Regions from separate parts of the Dechloromonas sp. A34 genome, predicted to be linked through region 2. Evidence: riboswitches for the same ligand, from Rfam matches in the RefSeq annotation. Region 2 holds a riboswitch; each other region holds the start of a gene.

Region 1 (4,531 bases), 590 kb from region 2:
CGGGTATAGACGATGGTCTTGCTACAGCCGGCAGCCGCCTCTTCCAAGCCTATTTCCAGATTCAGGCGAATATCGGCGGCCTTGGCGACCTCCTCCGCAGCCTCGGATTCGGCTTCAGTCTCGGCTTCACTCTCGGTATCGCCGGCTTCGTCCGCTGGCTCGACCACCATCAGATAGTCGTACGCTCCGCGGATCGCCTTGAAACGCTCGGTCGCCCCGGGATCGGTATTGCGGTCCGGATGCCAGCGCATTGCCAGGCGACGATAGGCCCGCTTGATATCAGCTGGAGAAGCCCCCTGCGGTATGCCGAGAATTGCGTAGGAATCCATTTTCAAACCGACAAAATAAAAACCCGCGTCGAGCGCGGGATTTTTTGTTTCTTTGGAGAACCCAAAGTACACCAATAAATCAGGCCTTATCGTCGATCACACCTGAATCGCCAACGGACGAATTATAGGGCATCTCGATGGTGCGGCAGTGCGTATGGGTGGATCCTCTGCCTGCTCAGCGCAGGAAGACGCCTGGTGGCTGAATCACGACAGAAGGGGGTTGCAGGAAGACAGTAGGGGGCGGCGGCAAGTAAACTGCCGGCCCCGATATCCTGACGCGATCTTCGCGGCAAACCTGCCGCTCGCGATAGCGGCCGCCACGGCCATACCAGCCCTCGACGCGGCAAGGCGACTCCCGATAACCGCCCCGATAATGATGATCGTGGTGGTGGTGATCACGATAGTGCCGACGGCCATGTCGTTCATGGTCGTCGCGGTCGGCAAATGCCGGCAGCGAAATGGCGATGGCGAAAGCAGACAAAAGCAGCTTCAGGGAACAACGCTTCATTCAAAACACCTCTGGTTCAACAGTTCGGAGTGACTTCATTTATGGCTTAGGGCTTCCTGTTCGGCCCAGAACATCGTGACTTCATCGGCTGAAATTCGCCCACGCCGAAGACCAGACTCCAGCACCTTTTGCGCATCACCCCGTCGCCCGTAGATGACATAGATTTCCGCCTCGGTCAGCGGATCGATCTCGTCGTGGTCTTTCAGCACGGAGGGAGGCTGATCTTTGGAAAAGTCCGACAGTTGCAGGCCCAGATAGGCATTGTCGGCGGCAACCGGATTTCTCCACGAACGCCTCAGCTTGAGAATTTGTAGCCAGGCAGCCAGGTTTAGGCCGACCAGGATGACGATTGATAAAGCGGATAGGGCAGTGAAATTCATGGTCATGTAGGTCTCGCCGGGAGATTCAACTCGTCACTACTCAGCAAGCGACGTGCCACAACCTAAGCAACTGATTTTAATATGGTTTTACAAACCCATTCCCGGAAAGCAGCGGCCCGCTGTCGCCATATGCCGACACTTCTACCCAAGCAATTGGCAAGTACCTGTTTTCACGCGATTCATGCCGTCTCCAGGTCACGACAAACCGACTGGCAACGGCCATGCACCCGCACGCCGGCGCTAGCTCTTTGTCCAGGGTGACCTAAGATGAGTTTGTACGGCCTACGCAAGTGGCAATCGCGAAGCAGTTACCGCTTGTATTTTCGGCGTTTAAATAGCGGGGATGTAGCCATGCTCAATCCATCAGCAAGCACCCAGTTGTATCGGACTTCAGCGTTACCGCAGGCTGAGCAATCCCGGGGCACGACCCGCTCCGGAAGCGAACGGGTTAACGCCTCGGATAACAGGAGCAATGCCCGCGATGAATTGAATGTGCAGATTCTGCAAGCCTCGGCAGAGGTCTCGCTGAAGGCCGGTGACCAGTCGCAGACATTGCTGTTTCGCAGCGCCATCGAGCGGATCAATGAACTGCTGAGCCCGACACTCGGCCCGGATGCGATTCAGGCAAAGATGGGCGATGACAACTCACCCGAGGCTACCGCCGAGCGCATTGTGTCGTTATCGACCGGTTTTTTCGACGCCTACGCCGCACAACACCCCGACGACGACCCAGGGCAGCTCGCTAAAGACTTTGTCGAGTTGATTCGCGGCGGCTTTGAAAAAGGCTTCAATGAAGCGAAAGATATCCTGCAAGGGCTAAAAGTCTTTGGCGGGGATATTGAAAGCGGCGTTATGAAAACCTACGAACTGGTCAGCAAGGGCTACGACGAGTTTCTCGCCAGCAAATTGGGCGGCGGCCAGCCAACGAAGAATCCGGACGACGCTTAGAAGCCTCGATTAGCAGGGAACAAATCCGGACAAGCAGTGCAGAGCTATCGCATCGTCTGCATCTTCGCTTACCATGGCCCTTCTGGACGATGGAAAGGCCGTCTGCGCAGGCGTCGACCGGTAACCGACCACGCCCAAATGCTCATGGACAGAGATACCGGCAATGGAAAGCAAAGAGTCGCTCCGTAAACTGATCGCCGAAGTGGAACAGGGGGAACTGGTCTTTTCGACCCATGCCCATGTCGCCCTACAGGTTCGCCTGGCGCTCGATGACCCGGACATTCATCTCGAGAAGGCGGCCAAAGTTGTCCAGGCAGAGCCCTTGCTGGCATCCCGGATTGTCGCCGTTGCCAACTCGGTGGCCTTCAACCGTTCCGGAAAACCGATATCGGATATCCGCTCTGCCGTGACACGACTCGGCATCAATCTGGTGCGCGCCTTGTCGACCGGCCTGATCATGCGGCAGATTTCAGCAACACCAACGGCGGCACACGAAACCCTCGCGTCGCGCCTATGGGAGCACAGTTCCCACGTTGCAGCCCTCTGCTACGTACTGGCACGACGGGTCAGCCATCAGAATCCAGACATGGCCATGTTTGCCGGAATTGTCCATGAGGTAGGTGGTTTCTATCTGATTTCTCGGGCGTCCGCCTACCCCGATCTCATTGACATCGGCGGCAACGAAACGTGGGCAGCAGGCGGAGAAGCACTGGTCGGCGACGCCGTATTGCGTGCCCTTGCCGTCCCGGACGACATTGCAACAGCCGTCCGGGCCCAATGGCAAGGGAATGTGACATTACCCCCGAAGAGTCTGGCCGACACACTATTTCTTGCCAATTGCCTGACGCCCATCACCAACCCATTGCAACCGGCCATATCGAGCAGCGAACATTCGGAAATGCTTGCCCTGGCCGGGCAGGTCATCGCCGATAACGCACTTGCCGCAGTACTTGAGGAGTCAAGCGAGGAACTAAATACTATAGCTGCCTCTCTCAGACTTTGATATATAGGGGTTTGATTTTTCTGGAAATGATCTAGAATCGTTTTGTGGCCTAACTGTATCAAGGCAAACCCTTCGAAAGATGGGGACGCAAAGTCACCGGTCTAACGGGTCGTATCCAAGGGATGCACCCCACGACAGCGGGACCGCCAGGCTAGGCGGAATTGACAATCCACATTCGTGCGATTGCCAATTGCGCAGATGGCAGCGCGTTTTTGATTCTTTCGCTTTCGTTGGTTTGCTGAACAGGCCCGATTTGATCGAGGTGCAGCATCGTCGTATTCTGTCTGCGACGAAGGGAGCGAGTCATGGCAACGGCCTACAGCAATGTAATCAATCTTCAACCGGGTGGTCCTCATGTGACTGCCTCGGCCAATCGTATCCTGCTCGAATGCCGGGATCTGGCTGCCCGCCGACTGCGCGAAGCGTTACGGGAAATGCTGCAAAAGGCCAGCGAGACTCTGCTCCAGCGCGCCGACATCGCCAAAGACTCCGACGAACGCCGCATGCTCCTTCGTCTTAACGACGCACTGAGCGAGAAAGGCGGTCGCCTCGAGGGACTTCTGGCAGCTCACTGGGGGCGCGAGTTCGATACGGTTTTGCGTGGGACACATAGCACGGCCTCTGGCTCTGGGAATATCCTCCTCGAGGAGATGCAAATCGTCGAGTATGGCGAGATGGACGAAGAGCTCGCCCTGAAATCTCTGGCTCGCCGACTCGACAACAAATGCGAAGGTGAACTCTATGCCCTGGGTCGCCGCTTCAATTACCTGATTGGCAAGGAAAGAGGCGCCGAGACCGAAAATCCGGCGGCTCCCGAGGTTCTTACTCGCGCCCTTCGCGGCGCCTTGCGGGAAGTGGATTTCGATCTGCACAGCCGGCTGGAGTTGTGGCACATTTTTGACGCACTAGTCGACGATCACATCGGGCCGATCTTTCACGCCATCAATGCCCAACTCTTGCAGCACAAGGTCCTGCCCGATCTGAGACGGGATTACGGACGGACCGCCAGCCACGATCCCAGCAAGGAGACAACGAAAAAAAATGCCGGCGGCGACATGTTCGCGATGCTGCAGCGTCTGGTCACTGGTTCAGGCAACACCCCCGCGACCGCGTCCCCGGCCGGAGTTATGCCGGGAATGCCGGCGACAGGCAACGCAGCAGGTCCGATGGAAGCGATGGCAGGCACAGCAGCCCCCGCCACACATGTCTGGGCCTCACTGGAAGCCTTGCAGCATGCCGCACAGGGCACGCTCACGCCCCAGTCCTCGGCAGATGGCAGCGCCAACGTTTTGTACCACTTCCGCGCCAGCGAGATTGGCCAAAGCCTTGGTCAGCTGGATGCCATTACCGTCGATATTGTCGC
Region 2 (4,531 bases):
CCTTGAACAGGGTCGGCTTGACGTAGAAGCCGCCTTCGATGTCGCCACCGAGGTGGGCGCGTTCGCCGCCGATCAGCAGTTGGGCACCTTCTTCCTTGCCGAGATCGAGGTAGGACTGGATCTTGGTCATCTGTTCCTGCGAGCACTGGGCACCCATCATGGTCTCGGTGTCGAGCGGGCTGCCCATCTTGATGGCGGCAACGCGCTTCAGGGCACGTTCCATGAACTTGTCGTAGATCGATTCCTGGATCAGGGCGCGCGACGGGCAGGTACAGACTTCGCCCGAGTTGAAGGCGAACAGCACCAGGCCTTCGATGGCCTTGTCGAGGAAGCCGTCATCCTTGTCCATGACGTCGGCAAAGAAGACGTTGGGCGACTTGCCGCCCAGTTCCAGGGTGGCCGGAATCAGGTTGTTGGCGGCGGCTTGGGCGATCACGCGGCCGGTCGAGGTCGAGCCGGTGAAGGCGATCTTGGCGATGCGCTTGCTGGTGGCGAGCGGCATGCCGGCTTCGCGGCCGAAACCGTTGACGATGTTCAGCACGCCCGGCGGCAGGATGTCGGCGATCAGTTCCATCAGGATCAGGATCGAGATCGGGGTCGATTCGGCTGGCTTCAAGACGACGCAGTTGCCGGCGCCGATCGCGGGTGCCAGTTTCCAGGCGGCCATCAGGATCGGGAAGTTCCAGGGGATGATCTGGCCGACGACGCCGAGCGGCTCATGGATGTGGTAGGCCATGGTGTTCTCGTCGATTTCCGAGATACCACCTTCCTGCGAGCGCAGGCAACCGGCGAAGTAGCGGAAGTGGTCGACGGCGAGCGGGATGTCGGCGTTCAGCGTTTCGCGGATCGGCTTGCCGTTATCGACCGTCTCGGCATAGGCCAGCAGTTCGAGGTTGGCTTCGAGGCGGTCGGCGATCTTGAGCAGGATATTGGAGCGGGTCGTGGCATCGCTCTTGCCCCATTTCGGGAAAGCGGCATGGGCTGCGTCGAGCGCCAGTTCGACGTCTTCGGCGGTGGAGCGGGCGGCCATCGTGTATGGCTTGCCGCTGATCGGGGTGATGACGCTGAAGTACTCACCCTTGACCGGAGCGACCCACTTGCCGCCGATGAAATTGTCGTACTTGGATTTGTAAGCGATTTTGGCGCCAGCGGTGCCGGGGGCTGCGTAGAGCATATATGTCTCCTGAAATTTATGAGGTTGCTAACGGGTTGATTCGAGGGGAAGGAACTGGTTCGATCTGAACCGGCGCCCTGCCGTGTGTCCTGCCAGATAAGGTGCATGCCGTATGCCAGCCGCCCGGCTGCCGGTTCGCAATATTGAAATCTCAAATAAATCATCCACTTGTCGATTTGTCGGCCGAGTCGTGGCGGAGGGGGTGGGGCGGCCGGTGATCAATTGCTCAGCAACTGTTCCAATGCTGAGCAGATCGTGCACGGGCAACACGGGAGCGTCGGGCCTGATTCAGGCGGAGTGCTGAATTACGCGGGAAAATGGACGTGCCGGGGGCGGCGTGGCGGCGAAAATGCCTTCCGGTCAGCGGTTTGCGTGGCCGACCCAAGGCCGGCGCGGCGCCTTAGCTTACAAAACCGCGTTTGCGCTTCTTGTTATTGGCTGAGGCCGCCACTTCGCTCGGGGCCAGGGCCAGGGCCAGGGCCAGACCCTGGGCATTCATTTCGGCGAGGATTTCCGATTCGCTGCTGCCCGACTCCAGGGCGGCGGCGCGGACTGGCGCAAAGCCATCGGTGTTGGCGTCGAAATGGATCGAACAATCCTTCTGTGCGCCGCACATCACCGACTTGGCCAGCTGCCCGACAAAGTCCATCTCGTAGGGTGTGGTCATCAAGGGAATGCTGATGTGGGTTCCCGCCAGTTGCTCGGGGCTGCCCCAGATCATGCGGACCAGCGTCGGCAGGCGACGGTCGATCCGGCTGGCCACTTCGGTAGCCCGTAGCTCGATGCCCTGAGTCGGGGCATGAATCAGCAAACACTGAACGCTGAGCGTGGTCGGCGCGTACCAGCAGGCCCAGCGCGGGCCATCAGCCAGGGGATTGTCGATATTGGCAAAACTGAAGTTTGAGACAGCGAGTGCTGCGAACAGCAGCAACGAACGAACAACGTGGCGAACGACGCGCATGCGTAACCCCGGCAATCCCGCTGTCGTGGGGTGAAGCCAGGGCTTCTCCCGGTAGACCGGTGACTTTGCGAACCCGCCTTTCGGTCGGGTGTGCCTTTTTCGGATTTGAGCGAGTTCAAGTCGGCGCTTGAACTCATTCTCCCTTATGGTGTTTTGCTATTCCAAAACACTATGGTTACGATTTTTGCAACAAAGTTGATCTGCGTCAATGTTTCATTGGCGATATGTCGATGCTCTGGCTTGACTTTTACTTCGCAAGGCGGTCGAGCTCCGGTTACGTGAGCAGCTGATGCTGAACGAGATAGACACCTGCCCCGGCAAAATAGCCGACCAGGGCCAGTCCGCTGATCTTGCGGACGTACCAGAAGAAATGGATTTTCTCGAGCCCCATGGCGGCGACGCCGGCGGCCGAGCCGATGATCAGGATGGAACCGCCGGTGCCGGCGCAATAGGCCAGGAACTCCCAGAGAAAATGGTCGGGTGGGAAGTCGGTCAGGCTGTACATGCCCATCGAGGCGGCGACCAGGGGCACGTTGTCGACGATGGCGCTGACCATGCCGATGATCAGCACGATGACGTCCTGTCGCCCGACGGTCTGGTCGAGCCACTGGGCGAGTGCGGTCAGGATATGCGTATGTTCCAGCGTCGCCACCGAGAGCAGGATGCCGACGAAGAAGACCAGGGAACTCATGTCTATTTTGCTCAGGGCATGGGCCAGCGTGAGGTGCTGCTTGAACTCGTCTTCCTTGTGGCGATGCACCAGATCGCCGACCAGCCAGAGGATGCCCAGGCCGAACAGGATGCCCATGAAAGGCGGCAGATGGGTGATCGTCTTGAAGGCGGGTACGGCCACCAGGATGCCCAGGCCCATGAAGAACATCAGATTGCGTTCGAATTCGGTGGTGCGCAAACCATGGTCGTCGTCGACTAGTTCCGGCGATTCCACCTGGCGGCCGCGCAAGGCGTAGGCCGTAATGCCCAAGGGTACGATCAGGCTGACCAGGGACGGCAGGATAACGCCCTTGATGATGGCCAGCGCCGTGATCTGGCCGCCAATCCACAGCATCGTCGTCGTCACGTCACCGATCGGCGACCAGGCGCCGCCCGAATTGGCCGCGATGACGATGATGCCTGCGAAGAACAGGCGATCGTCGTGCTTGGCGAGGAGCTTGCGCATCAGCGAGATCATCACGATCGTGGTGGTCAGGTTGTCGAGCAGGGCGCTGAGGAAGAAGGTGACGAAACCAACCAGCCACATCAGCGACGACAGATTCGCCGTCCGGATGCGCTTGGTGATCACTTCGAAGCCGTTGTGAGCATCGACCACCTCGACGATGGTCATCGCCCCCATCAGGAAGAAGACGATCTGGGCCGTGCCCATCAGGGATTCGCCGAGTTGCTCACCGACGAGGTGGTGATCACCCATCGCCAAAGCATAGATGGTCCACAGCAGGCCAGCACCTAAAAGTGCCGATGCCGATTTGTTGATCTTTAGTGGGTGTTCCAGCGCAATCGCGGCGTAGGCGATGACGAAGACGACAACAATCGCAGTGAGCATTTCGACAACCTTTGGCAGGGCGGGTGACAGGGGGCGGACGCGTCGCGAGCGTCGGCAATTGCTGGCCGTGCTCGCGCCGGGCGCATACAGTAGCGCAGTCGGCGAGTAAAATAAATTCGATTTATTTCATTTAATCATGCGTTTTTCTCGATGAATTTGGCGGCCCATGAACCACAAGCATCTGTTCTATTTCTGGAAGGTGGCCAAGGCCGGCAGCGTGGCGCGTGCTGCCGAGGCGATCAATGTCACACCGCAGACCCTGAGCGGCCAGATCGGCTTGCTCGAAGCCAGTCTGGGAACGGAGCTGTTCGCGCGCCAGGGACGCTCCATCGTCCTTACCGAGGCGGGGAAGATGGCCCTCGAATACGCCGACGAACTTTTCGCCCTGAGCGCCGAGCTGGAGGTGATGATCAAGCATCATCCCAAGGGCCGGCCGGCGGAATTCCGGGTCGGCGTTTCGGATGCGGTGCCGAAATCCCTGGCCTGCCGCCTGTTGCAGCCGGCCATCCACGGCGAGCATTCGACCCGCATCGTCTGCCGCGAATGGCAACTCGACCGCCTGCTGGCGCAATTGGCCATCCATCAGCTCGATATGGTGATTTCGGATGGACCCATCCCGCCTTCGTTCAGCGTGCGGGCGTACAACCATCGCCTGCTCGAGTCGGACTTGACCTTTCTCGCCGCCAAGCGCCTGTTGGCCGACAACCCGGCGCCCTTTCCGGCCTGCCTGAATGTGCTGCCGGTGCTGCTGCCGGGCGAGGATTCCGCCCTGCGCGCCGCGCTGCAACCCTGGCTCGAAAGAAAACGTATCCGCGCCCGGGTGGTCGGCGAGTTCGAT
Region 3 (4,531 bases), 1.8 Mb from region 2:
CGGCGGCGGAGCCTATGTCAATCTCGGGGACCGTTCCTACTTCATCCATCTGCGCGACTACGCGAATGCCGGTATCGTCTTCTCGGAAGTTCTGACTTCGCGGATCACCGGGCGAACGACGATCGTCGCGGCACGGGCGATTCGTGGGCCGGACGGGGCGTTCCGCGGGGTGGTCAGTGCGGCCATCGAGCTTGAGTATTTCGAGCGCCTGTTCCGGACGGTCCATCTGGGTAAAAGCGGGGCCTTGGCGATTCGTCGCAGCGACACGCATTTCCTGGTCGTCCGCCAACCGTCAGTGCCCACTGAAATCAATCGCGCGCTGGACACTGCGCACCCGATTTACCAGCGTATCGCGGCGGGAGAAGGCAGAGGAACGCTGGAGTTCGTCGCCAAGACCGACGGTGTCCGGCGGGTTTATGCCTACAGCGTCCTTGAGCAATATCCCTTTTACGTGCTGGCCGGATTGTCCGAGGCCGACATAATGGCTGCCTGGCGGCAGCGCTCGCTGATTGTCGGCGGCCTTGGCCTGGGCTTGTTCTGGTGTCTGGGCATCGTCCTAGTCTGGCTGTTCCGAGCCCAGAAACGGGAATTGCTGGCGGCCGATGCCTTGCATCGCCATCAGGATCAATTGAAAGCGGCGCAACGAATCGCCCAGGTCGGCAGTTGGGAAATCGATCTGGCGACCCGGGTCGTAACCTCTTCGGACGAACTTTACCGGATCTTCGAAGTCGAGCCGGTGCCCGGCGGGGCGCATTACGACGATTTCATGGCCAGGGTTCATCCGGACGATCAGGCGACGGTCGACAAGGCACTGAACGAATCCGTTCAGGAGCATCGCCAGGTATCCCTGAAACACCGGCTTTTGTTGCCGGACGGTCGGGTCAAGTATGTTCAGGAGTTCTGCGAGCCGGAATATGCCGAGGATGGCACGGCGCTGCGCGTGATCGGCACCTCGCAGGATGTCACCGGTCAGCATCAGATGGAAGCGCGCATGCAACTGCTGGTCAGCGCCTTCCAGTACAGCGGCGAGGCAATCCTGATCACCGATGCCGACAACAACATCATTACCATCAATCCGGCTTTCACCAGGCTCACCGGTTTCCTGCCGGAGGAGGCGCTGGGCAAGAACCCGCGCTTTCTGTCGGCGGGGCGGACGACGAAGAACGAATACCGTCAGATGTGGCAGAGCATCACCGAGCGTGGATTCTGGCAGGGGGAAATCTGGGATCGCCGGAAGGATGGTGGTGTTTATCCGAAATGGATGTCGATATCGGTCATTCGCGACGAGGACGGTACCATTCGCTATTACGTCGCCCACTTTACCGATGTCACTTCAGAGCGGGCGGTCGAGGCAAAGCTCTATCACATGGCACATCACGATGTGCTGACTGGCCTGCTCAATCGCTTCAGCCTGAAAGGGCGGCTCGATCAGGCGCTGTCGGCAGCGCGGCGTGACGGGTCGCGGGTCGCCTTGCTGTTCGTCGATCTCGATCGCTTCAAGGCGGTCAACGACACCCTCGGCCACCATGTCGGCGACCAAATGCTGGTCGAGGTCGCCAAGCGCCTGTCCGAAAGTGTGCGTGACAGCGATGTGGTGGCACGCGTCGGTGGCGACGAGTTCGTCATCATGCTGTCCGGCATCGAACATAGCGGATCGGTGGCGAAAGTGGCCGAAAAGGTGGTCGGCAACATTGGCGATCCGTACTCGATCGAAGGTCACGACCTGTTCACCACGCCCAGTATCGGAATCGCCATTTTCCCGACCGACGGCGACGACGCCGACACCTTGTTGAAAAATGCCGATGCCGCGATGTATCACGCCAAAACCGCAGGCCGGAACAATTTCCAGTTTTTCGATTCGAGGATGAACGATGCGGCGCTCGAACGACTGGGGATCGAGCACGGGCTGCGCCAGGCCTTGTCGCGTGACGAGTTCTGTCTGCATTTCCAGCCAGTACTCGACACCGTCAGCGGGCGGGTGGCCGGGGTCGAGGCGCTGGTACGCTGGCAGCACCCCGAGAGGGGAATGCTGTTGCCTGGCAAATTCATCGGCATCGCCGAGGAGAGCGGCTTGATCCAGCCGCTCGGCGAGTGGGTCTTCTGGGCCGCCTGCAAGCAGTTGGCGGACTTTCGCGCGGCCGGTATCTACGGCGTCAGGATGGCGGTGAACATTTCCGCCATCCAGATGCGTAACGGCAACTTGCCGATCCTGGCCAAAGGCGCCATCGACGCCTTCGGGCTGAATCCCGCCGATCTGGTTTTCGAAATCACCGAATCGGTGGCCATGCAGCAACCGGCGGAAACCGTCCGCATCCTCGATATCCTGCACGATATGGGGATCGGTCTGGCGATTGACGATTTCGGAACCGGCTATTCATCGCTGAGTTACCTGCGCCTGTTCCCGATCGACTTGCTTAAGCTCGACCGCAGCTTCGTCGAGGAGATCGGGCAGAGCGCCGATGGTACCGTGATCTGCGATGCGACCATCGGCCTGGCCCACAATCTCGGCCTGCGCATCGTGGCCGAAGGCGTTGAAACGGACGAGCAGCGCGAATATCTGCGGGGCAGGGGTTGTGATCTGATGCAGGGTTTTCTTTTCAGTCGGCCGGTGCCGGCCAATGAAGTCATCGCCTTTATTCGCCAGCGCAACACTTAAGTTAAGTCGTAACAATCACGGGAAACTGAATAGTTGCCAAGGCAAACCAAATTGCATAAATTTGACCGCTATCGTGGGCTAATTTGATATTTGTCAAGCTGGCAATTTGCCACTAAAGTAGTGTGGGTACTGGCAAACTCGACTGAAAAGCGAGGACGCAAAGCCACCGGTCCTCTGACCCCATCAGGTCAAAGATAGCGGGGCTGCCAAGTACTCCCCTGTGCTTGACCGTTCACTCTCTGTCAGTTGTGTCCCCGTGTCTAACGAGCAACACCAACTGAACAGATGTCTCATGAGTGCATTCAATAGCGTAAACAATCACTGCCTTGGCAAGATCATGGCATTGACCGAAACGAACGATGTGATCGCATCGGACGATATCTACGACAGTCAGGGAGTGAAGCTGTGGGCCAAGGGGGCAAGATTTCCGGGAGCCTGCAGGAGCGACTGGCCAGCCGCAAGTTGCGGACGCCGCTTGAGCTGACGCTTGAGGTCGAGAATGGCATTACCACCGGCGATGTGGCCGATGACTGCCAAAAAATCATCCTGGCGAACCCGATTCTCTGTCACCTGGCCAGCAGCAAGGCCGCCTTTGCCTCTTTGTCACATCTGCGCCTGGTGCGCTTGCCGAGCGCCCTGAAGCTGTTGTTGGCCGCTGCCTACGGCAATCGTGGCGGCGATGAGTATTCGCACGAATTGCACACCATCGCGCTATGCGCCGGTTTTGCGGCATATGCCCAACTCTCCTCGATGGATACCGAACTGTTGCTGAGTGCTGCGCTATTGCATGATTTGGGTGTTCTGTACGTGAACCCGGATTTGCTGCACGCTGACCGTCCGTTGACCGCCAAGGAATGGGCCTCGGTGGCGGTTCATCCGAAGGTTAGCCATATGGTGGCGCTGGAAATCGGCAAACTGCGCGAAGAGGTGGGCCAGGGCATCGGCCAGCATCATGAACGGCTTGATGGCAGCGGCTATCCCTTCATGCTGACCAAGGAGAAGATTTCACCGATCGGCTCGATTCTGGCGGCCGCCGATGCCATGGCGGCGATCATCGAACGGGGCGGCGAAGGGGCGGCCTACCAGGCCACACTGGCCATCAGGCTCATCCCGGAAGAATTCAATCCGGTGCTCAAGGCCTACATCTGCACGTCGCTGCGGGATTTGGCTGAATCATTTGGCCATGGCGATCAGCCTTGCTATGAGCAGACCCGCGACGTCGTGTTCAAGCTCGATCAGGTCGAGCAGAAGGTGCTTGAACTCCTGCAGAGTGCCTCGGGCAAGGTGCACGACCTCCTGCAAATGGCCGGTAACGTCTGCCACAACGTGCGCAAGGCGCTACGAGCCACCGGAGTGGATTCCCTGCTGCAAACTTACACCCCTGGCGACGAGGGCGCGTTCTGTGGCGAGGTCTATCACATCGTCCATGAAACCGGTTGGCGGCTGCGCAATATCTCCCGTACCCTGCAGTTGCGGGCCGATGCCTTGGCGCTGGATGAACAGGCATTTCTGGCACCACTGATCTCCGTTCTGGAATAGTCGCCGACCGCCTTTCCGGTGGATCGAGTAGCCGACTCCGCCGAACTATCCTTCGCCCACCGCTTTAAGTCCTCCTGTTTCCGGAGGCCGCGTCCTTCGCGAATGGTCGAGCACCCCCGGGCTGCTTGAGCATTGCGAACCGCGATTGCCTGAGCGAAGCCAGTGGTCGAGTTTGTCGAATTCAGGCTCAAGCGCCTCCGCTCAGGTTTTCATTCAGTTATTTCCACAAAGATAGAAAACGCTTGCATTGCCCCAAGCTTTTTTCTATGATTAAAACGAACGTATGAATTACAAGGGAGCAATCATGGCTGAAGTCCGATCTGTCGATACCCGCGA

The links. A riboswitch is a leader RNA that binds a small molecule or an ion and turns the genes downstream of it on or off. The one in region 2 is predicted to bind cyclic di-GMP.
Region 1: linked by a shared signal. The riboswitch ahead of NQE15_RS24065 (DUF1631 family protein) and the one ahead of NQE15_RS09100 (hypothetical protein) in region 2 are both predicted to bind cyclic di-GMP.
Region 3: linked by a shared signal. The riboswitch ahead of NQE15_RS18025 (HD-GYP domain-containing protein) and the one ahead of NQE15_RS09100 (hypothetical protein) in region 2 are both predicted to bind cyclic di-GMP.

What each region holds. Positions count from the first base shown of each region.
Region 1 is NZ_CP102486.1:2,389,571-2,394,101, reverse strand. It holds gene NQE15_RS12005 (J domain-containing protein) at 1-329, opposite strand, end outside; gene NQE15_RS12000 (hypothetical protein) at 505-837, opposite strand; gene NQE15_RS11995 (hypothetical protein) at 873-1,223, opposite strand; gene NQE15_RS11990 (DUF5610 domain-containing protein) at 1,569-2,165, shown strand; gene NQE15_RS11985 (HDOD domain-containing protein) at 2,329-3,168, shown strand; cyclic di-GMP riboswitch class I at 3,221-3,319, shown strand; partial or broken gene NQE15_RS24065 (DUF1631 family protein) at 3,474-4,531, shown strand, end outside.
Region 2 is NZ_CP102486.1:1,802,335-1,806,865, forward strand. It holds gene NQE15_RS09095 (aldehyde dehydrogenase family protein) at 1-1,174, opposite strand, end outside; gene NQE15_RS09100 (hypothetical protein) at 1,575-2,135, opposite strand; cyclic di-GMP riboswitch class I at 2,143-2,240, opposite strand; gene nhaD (sodium:proton antiporter NhaD) at 2,410-3,693, opposite strand; gene nhaR (transcriptional activator NhaR) at 3,860-4,531, shown strand, end outside.
Region 3 is NZ_CP102486.1:3,604,390-3,608,920, reverse strand. It holds gene NQE15_RS18030 (EAL domain-containing protein) at 1-2,656, shown strand, start outside; cyclic di-GMP riboswitch class I at 2,778-2,867, shown strand; gene NQE15_RS18025 (HD-GYP domain-containing protein) at 3,062-4,195, shown strand; gene NQE15_RS18020 (TetR/AcrR family transcriptional regulator) at 4,500-4,531, shown strand, end outside.